2 regions of the Ectobacillus soli genome follow, and region 2 is predicted to be linked to the other one. Evidence: a T-box and tRNA genes for the amino acid it is inferred to sense, from the RefSeq annotation. Region 2 holds a T-box; the other holds one or more tRNA genes.
The links. A T-box is a leader RNA that pairs with one kind of tRNA and senses whether it is charged. The one in region 2 lies ahead of alaS (alanine--tRNA ligase), so its partner is inferred to be a tRNA-Ala.
Positions count from the first base shown of each region.

Region 1: it has a tRNA-Ala gene. The T-box ahead of alaS (alanine--tRNA ligase) is inferred to sense a tRNA for this amino acid. The anticodon was not compared.

Region 1 is NZ_JBGJZM010000001.1:1,578,154-1,582,555, forward strand. It holds gene ACAN53_RS08200 (sensor histidine kinase) at 1-411, opposite strand, end outside; gene ACAN53_RS08205 (MATE family efflux transporter) at 832-2,196, shown strand; tRNA gene ACAN53_RS08210 (tRNA-Ala) at 2,499-2,571, shown strand; gene ACAN53_RS08215 (FAD:protein FMN transferase) at 3,062-4,006, shown strand; gene ACAN53_RS08220 (hypothetical protein) at 3,990-4,283, shown strand; gene ACAN53_RS08225 (hypothetical protein) at 4,267-4,402, shown strand, end outside.
Region 2 is NZ_JBGJZM010000001.1:295,148-299,549, forward strand. It holds gene recD2 (SF1B family DNA helicase RecD2) at 1-353, shown strand, start outside; gene ACAN53_RS01460 (hypothetical protein) at 461-652, shown strand; gene ACAN53_RS01465 (YrzQ family protein) at 666-794, shown strand; gene ACAN53_RS01470 (AI-2E family transporter) at 911-1,972, shown strand; T-box leader at 2,010-2,213, shown strand; gene alaS (alanine--tRNA ligase) at 2,261-4,402, shown strand, end outside.

The sequences.
Region 1 (4,402 bases), 1.3 Mb from region 2:
CTCATTTTGAATGAGCTGTGAAATATCCTGTTCTTTTATTAACACTGCTATTGTCACACCGTTTTCATCCGTAATTGGTACAATATCCTGCTGCATGACCACTTGTTCCTGGGAAATCCCCCTCGAACCAATAACAGACTTGCCTGTTTGTAAACTAAACAAAACCCCAGGTTCATTTTCCTCATAGGCAATTTGACCTACCACACAGTTTCGATACAATGACTGTGTCGTACTTGGATGTGCCTCAGCTACTACAATCGCAGTCTCTCGATCTGGCAAAAAACAATCTATAAACATATCCGCCTGTGAAAGATCCGCAATCACTTGAAGATTTCGAGCAAAATTTGAGATAATCTTACATTGATTTTCAGATAGACTAGTAGTTTGATATAAATTTAACATATCTATCATATCGCTAGTCATCCCTTCTATACATTCCAAAAACAAAGCTGCTTCACTTGTTCCAATGAAGTAGGAACCATTTAATATTTGAGATTACTATAGCATACTGGAATTTCATGACAAGAGGTTTGGTAGATTATCTTACATGAAAATTCCAATGATCCACCTTGTAATTATTGTGAACTCCTAGTTTGGTATACAATCAATCGTTACAACTACTAGCACTTCTATATTTTTTATCTACGATTTTATACAATAGACTTATTATTATGATGCACCCTACGTAAGACCCCTACCTTTTCAAAGAAAAGAGAGTCCTCCTATTAATGCTGAAAAAAATTTAATATTTCTATTTCTCTTTCCTATAAACAAGATTACAATGAATTTTGTGCATAAATAATATTTCATTAAAAATAAGGAGAATTACTTTTGGTTGTTCAAACAAATCCCTATCAAGAACAGACACTTTTCCATATATCTTGGCCTATTTTTATAGAATTAGCTCTTCATATGGGTATGGGAATAATAGCTACACTTATGCTAAGCCATTATTCTGACAGCGCAGCTTCTGGTGTTGGCGTTGCTAATCAATTAGTAAGTATTTTTATTTTAGTTTTCAATGTTACTTCGATGGCAGCAATGATTTTAATTGGTCAAAGACTCGGTGCAAAACATTTAAACGAGGCTCGCCAATTGGCTTATTCAGCCATTGGCTTGAACTTTTGGTTTGGTATTATCGTTTCTTTTATTGTTGTAACCTTTGGCGGACAGCTACTACTTTTATTTGATATACATGGTGATGTCCTACAGTACGGACTTACATTTATTCGTATTTCTGGAGCTTCTCTGTTCCTTGAATCACTTTCATTAGCGTTAAGCGCGATCCTTCGAAGTTATGGATATACGAGAGAATCCATGATTGTAACGGTTTTAATGAATGTTATTAGTATTATTGGGTACAGTTTTGCTATTTTAGGACTTTTTAATTTTCCTATTACAGGTGTAATAGGCGTTTCGTGGACCATAATAGGTGCCCGTACATTTGCAATTTGTGCTCTTTTCTATTTAATCTATAACAAGCTTGCATTACGAATCCAGTTCGATACTATTTTCAAATTAAATCGAAAAGATGTCCACGCAATGCTTTCCATTGGCATTCCATCAGCTGGAGAAAATATATCCTATCAATTTTCCCAGTTGGTTATTACTGCTTTAGTTGCTACTTTTGGAGATGCTTCCCTTGCTGCAAGAATTTATATAACGAACATATCCATGTTTTGCTACTTATTCACGTTAGCAATTGCAGAAGGAACGCAACTGCTTGTTGCACGTTATGTTGGGGGAAGACAATATGAAAAAGCATTAAAACGAGGAGTACGAACCTTAAAAATAGCTATGGTTGCTTCTTTTCTCACTTCATTCGCTACCGCTCTTATCGGTACACCGATATTAAAATTATTTACTAGCGATTTAGCTATCCTTGCAGTCGGCCTTCCTGTATTATGGGCTGTCGCCTTTACAGAACCAGGAAGAGCTATGAATATCGTTTTAATGAGTTCATTAAAATCATCAGGTGATGTTCGTTTTCCAGTTGTAATTGGGATTTGTGCAATGTGGGGTATCGCTGTTTCTCTCAGCTACGTGCTAGGAGTTCAATTCGGACTCGGTTTACTAGGTGTTTGGATTGCGCAAGGTGTAGATGAATGGTTCCGAGGTTGCTTCGCTCTTAAACGATGGCTTGGCAAACCGTGGAGAAAACAAGTACACGTTCAAACTAATTTCATTGCAAAATAAAATGAAAGTAACCTTTGATTTAAAAAGTACATCTTGGTAACGTCGCCAATACAAAGAGGAGCTTAACTAGAAGATTGTTTATATAAAGCTAAAGAAAGCCTGAGCAAATATGAGGTTTGGCACGTAGTTGTTTTATGTTTCTTATATGATTTTATATTTGTCTTTGGAGTTTTTTCAAATTAACTGGCCATTTCTAGAAAGTAGTTTCACTTCTTACAAAAAAGTCATGATTCTTCTTTAATCATGACTTTTTTTTCATATCGTTCGATTGTATACTACGTAATAGAAATTTTTATTATTTCGGGGCATTAGCTCAGCTGGGAGAGCGCTACGCTGGCAGCGTCGAGGTCAGGGGTTCGAGCCCCCTATGCTCCATCTTTAAAACCCTTGTATTCCAAGGGTTTTTTATTATATTTTTGTTTGCGGCTTTCGACTTAAATAATACTTGGGGACGAAATTTATAAATTTCTACTTTTTACCCATGCATCTAGAATAATGTTTGATTAAATTTATACTACTACCCTTGATAACCGAACAAAAGAAAGAGCGTGTTTTTAAAAAAAAGATTGATCAAAACACGCTCTTCTATATTCAATTGAATCCATCCTTTATAGTAAGTTTGATCATCTCTGTGATCATTCTTCAATTAAAGCCCCCGTTACTTTAAGTAAAAATATTCACAAACTTGCTTTTACTATGAGGGTAGTCTTTTCTTGTTATCTTTTTTGAAGAGAAAGGTCATGTAAAGAATATGTAACATTCTATTAAGGCTTTATTAAAATATCATTGTTAGAATAGACGAGGAAATCAGCATCCTATCATTACTATACAAAAAAGACCGGAGAAAAGAGGAAAAGGGGAAACGATGACAACGAAGACACTTACATATCTCGCCATGAATACAACATTTGAACTCAGGTTGGATTCCAAACATGAAATTTCAACCGATTTTTTCACTAAGGTCATTTCGGAGACGGAACGTCTCGAACAAATCATGTCCCGTTTCCGGGAAACAAGCGAGCTGACATCCTTGAACCGCAATCCGAACCATTGGAATCACGTTTCCGAAACGATGTATGACGTTTTAAGGAAAACGGAAAAGAAATGGGCGGAGACGAATGGTGCTTTCGATCCAAGGGTTCTCGCATATTTGGATCGATTGGGTTACTCGGGTGCAGAAGTCGCACCCTCGTCTTCGAGCGAGGATGCGCTATTCGACTGGAAGGCTGATGGAAAAGTGAAATTCTCCGCTCCGGTCGACCTTGGCGGCATCGGGAAAGGCTATACGGCGGATTACTTATCCACCTTGATCGAACTGGAATGCAAAGATGAATTGACAGGGTATATCATAAACGCCGGCGGTGATATGATCGTTTGCGGAACGCAAGCAGATGGCAGCGCTTGGAATGTTGGAGTGGAAGATCCCATTCATGCTTCGAATGATTTGGCGATGGTTTTGAGCATATCCGGTGAAAAAACCGCCATTTGCACAAGTTCCACATGGAAAAGAAGATGGGAAAGTGAAAACCGAACCTTCCATCATTTGATCAATCCGTGGACGAAACTGCCGTATCAAGGGAACATGGTGAGTGTGACGTCATTTGCGAAAAGCTGCGTGAACGCGGAAGTTTATACAAAATCCTTGTTCATACAAGATGAGCAGAAAAACATACACTTGCCATACTTGCCTCACATTTCGATCAATGCCAACAAAGAGATTGTCTGTTCGAACGAAATCGTTTCAAATATTATTTGGACTTTTTCCGATTTTCATGGAAAGGAGAATGTTTTTCATGCCGTTAATGACTAAAAAACGTACCATTTTACTATTCTTTACGTTTGTTTTCTTTGTCAGCACTTACGTAACAGTACATTCCTATTTGAAAAACAATCATCCAACCACTTATCCAACTATTTCTAATGTTCAAATACAAAATCAAGCTGATTCTGTAGCAGGACAAATTCAAAAACTACAAAGCAATTTGGATGAAGCAACAAAAGCAAAGAATGCAATCGATAATCAATACTCCAACCTAGTTACTCAAAAAAATGCATTATTACAAAAAGAAGGTGGAACTAATAAATAAAGTATGGAAGAAATCTACCATTGGAATTCTATGTGCTGGTGGTTTATACGCAGGCGTCCTTTATAATGTCCAAGACCAAGTAAGTGCTGCCAATATTCAAAAAAATGCATATTTGCAAA
Region 2 (4,402 bases):
ATCAAATTACTCATGCATATTGTTGTTCGATTCATAAATCGCAGGGAAGCGAATTTCCTATCGTTATTTTGCCTGTCGTGAAAAGCTATTATCGTATGCTAAGACGTAATTTAATTTATACGGCGATTACACGAAGTAAGAAATTTCTTATCCTTTGCGGAGAACAGGATGCTTTTCATTCTGGTATACACCGCACCGATGATTCCGTTCGGCAAACATCGCTTTGTGAAAAACTGCAAGAACGATTTGGTGATCAAGGAGAAGACAAAAAAGACGACTCCAATCCTTTACATGTTGATTTAGAAGTTGATAACGATGATGTGGAAAATATTTCGCCTTATGATTTTATGTAGAGAAGACACACTATAAGTAGGTAGAAAGAAACTCGCTCTACCTACGTTTAATATGGGATTGTTTGGACATACTGAGAGAATAGAAAAAGGCAAAGGAGTGGACTGCCTTGTTAGTATGTCCAAACTGCAAAGGAAAAGATATTGGGAAAATTGGTGTAAACCAATACTATTGCTGGAGCTGTTTCATCGAGCTTTCTATTACGAAAGGCATGATTTATACTCATCAAGTGGAAGAAGATGGGTCACTTAGCTCTCTTGATGATCTATTTCATGAGGATGAACGGAAAATCAGCATGTAAGGGGTGTTGTGTCTTGAATATGAGAAACTCAATTATGGCATTTGGATTAGGTGCTGCTGCTTATCATTATGTAAGAAAAAATAATGTGATGTCTGCACGGAATATGAAGAAGGCTAAAAAATTGGTTAAGTCGTATTTTTAAAAAGAAGAGATGACCGAGGGAGTCTATCTGTTTTCCCATTAGGTCATCTCTTTTTTTACCAGATTACGTATAAACGTTCCTCACTCTTCTCAAACTACATAGAGGAGGGATGCGTATTGAAACAAATAAAAATCATTTGGATTTATCGGTTGGCACTTTTACTCCTCTTCTTTTTATGTTTACTCGTTTTTTGGAAATTAAAACCGATGTGGACTCCAATGTTGGACGTGATGAAGCTCATACTTATCCCGTTCCTAGCTGCTTTTTTTATCGCATATTTGCTGCACCCACTTGTTGAAAAATTAAATAAACATGGGGTTCCAAGGACGTTGGCTATTTTACTTATCTATCTATTATTTTTCGGAGGGGTTGGGTATGGGGTGTACAAAGGTACACCAATTGCCATTGCTCAGCTTCAGGACATGAATAATAGTTTTCCTAAGTTTATGGTCATGTACGAAAGTTGGAGTGATCATGTAGAAGAAAAAACAGAGAATTATCCAGAATTTGTGCATGAAAAACTTAGACAAGTATTTATTAGCATAGAAGAAAAAGTGCAATCATTGCTAAATCGTATGATGAGTACGGTAAGAACGATTTTAGATTCTTTGTTGATTATCGTCCTTGTTCCGTTTGTTGTCTTTTACCTATTAAAGGATTACGGAGAAATATATCATATCTTTTGGAAGCTTGTTCCTTTGAAATGGAGGAAGGAGGGACAAAAGCTAGCTGCGGATATGGATCAAACACTGGGAAATTACATTCGGGGTCAGCTGTTTATATGTGCCGTACTAGCAGGAGTTTCGGCGCTTGCTTTCTGGATTATAGGAATGAAATACCCGCTCCTGCTTGGGATTATTATCGGATTAACTGACATCATTCCTTATTTTGGTCCGATTCTCGGTGCCATTCCAACGATTGGAATCGCTATGACTATCTCTACTCAAATGGTTATAAAAGCAGCAATTACACTTGCTATACTGCAATTTGTAGAAAGTAATATCTTATCCCCGTACATTGTTGGAAAATCTCTTCATATGCATCCTGTTATTATCATGTTCTCTCTTCTGGTAGGGGGAGAAATAGGAGGACTTGCAGGACTTCTTCTTGCCATTCCAATTTTAGCTATTGTACGTGCCATCGTTTTACATTCAAAATCATTCCTAGCAAGACGTTGACAATGTTTTTACTATCACGTTATAATTCGTTATATATGTAAATTTGATGACGGATCGAGTATGTCACTACTATTTTTCAGAGAGGATGTCCCGCGGCTGAGAGGACTCTAAAGTAAGGGTGACAGAAGGCTAATCCTAAAAAGCAGCTAATCCCTGCCGTCCTGCCACGTTACGGCAACTTGAGGTGATGAGCTACGGTTCATAATCAGGGTGGTAACGCGAGTATACTCTCGTCCCTGCTATGGGGACGGGGGTTTTTTGTTTGTCAAAAATAAAGGAGGATTTACAATGAAGACACTGAAGGCAGCACAAATTCGCCAAATGTTTTTAGACTTTTTCAAAGAAAAAGGGCATAGCATAGAACCGAGCGCTTCGCTCGTACCACATGATGATCCAACGTTATTGTGGATTAACAGCGGCGTTGCAACGCTGAAAAAATATTTTGATGGACGGGTTGTTCCGCAAAATCCGCGCATTACAAACGCACAAAAATCCATTCGTACCAATGATATTGAAAACGTTGGGAAAACAGCACGCCACCATACGTTTTTTGAAATGCTAGGTAATTTTTCAGTAGGTGACTATTTTAAAGAAGAAGCAATTGCATGGGCTTGGGAATTCTTAACGAGTAGTAAATGGATCGGTTTTGATAAAGATAAACTATCTGTTACGATTCATCCAGAAGATGAGGAAGCATTTCGTATTTGGAATGAAGAGATGGGAATTCCGAAAGAACGAATCATTCGACTTGAACATAATTTTTGGGATATTGGGGAAGGACCGAGTGGACCAAATACAGAAATTTTCTACGATCGCGGAGAAGCTTATGGAAATGATCCAAGTGATCCAGAGATGTATCCTGGTGGAGAAAATGAACGTTATTTAGAAATATGGAATCTTGTATTCTCCCAATTTAACCATAATCCAGATGGTACATATACACCATTACCAAAGAAAAACATTGATACAGGTATGGGATTAGAACGTATGGCTTCTGTCGTGCAAAACGTACAAACAAACTTTGATACAGATTTATTTATTCCGATTATTGAAGCAACAGAAGTAATTTCAGGTGAGAAATATCGTACGGATAAAGAGAAAGATACTGCATTTAAAGTAATAGCTGACCATATTCGTACAGTAACTTTTGCAGTAGGAGATGGGGCGCTTCCATCTAATGAAGGCAGAGGCTATGTATTACGTCGTTTACTTCGCCGTGCAGTGCGCTATGCGAAGAAATTAAATATCAATCGTCCGTTTATGTACGAACTTGTTCCGGTAGTTGGAGAAGTAATGAACGATTTTTATCCGGAAGTATTGGAAAAAACGGCATTTATTCAACGTGTGATTAAAAATGAAGAGGAACGCTTCCACGAGACGTTACATGAAGGAGAAGCGATTCTAACAGATGTGATTGAAAAAGCGAAGAAACAAGGAACAGGAACGATTAGTGGTGAAGATGCATTCCGATTGTACGATACATACGGTTTTCCAATCGAACTAACGGAAGAATATGCAGAAGATGAGAATTTGGTAGTCGATCATGCTGGTTTTGAAGTCCAGATGGAAAAACAACGTGAGCGTGCAAGAGCAGCGCGTCAGGATATGGATAGTATGCAAGTCCAAGGTGGTGTACTGGGAGACATTAAAGTAGAAAGCAGTTTCGTTGGTTTCTCTCAATTAGAAACAAAGAGTAAGATTGTTGCTCTTGTTCAAAACGGAGAATATGCAGATGTAGTAAAAGCGGGAGAAGAAGCGCATATTATGCTCGATGCAACACCTTTCTATGCAGAAATGGGTGGTCAAATAGCTGACTTTGGACAAGTAGTTGGAGAAGGATATAGAGCTAAGGTTACAGATGTTCAAAAAGCACCGAACGGACAACATTTGCATAAAATCATAGTAGAAGAAGGATCATTTACAAATGGCGTAAGCGTAACGGCAATTGTAGACCAAGCAAACCGTGCCAATATTATTAAAAATCATACAGCAACTCATTTACTTCACCAAGCATTAAAGGATGTATTAGGTGTACATGTAAATCAAGCAGGTTCACTCGTAACTAGTGAACGACTTCGTTTTGACTTCTCTCATTTTGGACAAGTCACTCCTGAAGAATTAGAAAAAGTTGAACATATTGTCAATGAAAAGATCTGGGAAAGCATCGCTGTAAATATTTCAGAAAAGCCAATTGCTGAAGCGAAAGCAATGGGCGCTATGGCATTGTTCGGTGAAAAATATGGAAAAATTGTCCGCGTTGTACAAGTAGGAGATTTTTCTTTAGAACTATGCGGTGGTTGTCATGTTGATAATACAGCGTCAATCGGTATTTTTAAAATTGTATCAGAATCTGGTATTGGTGCAGGTACGCGCCGTATCGAAGCAGTAACAGGTAAATTTGCATATGAATTGATGAACAGTCAAGTTATG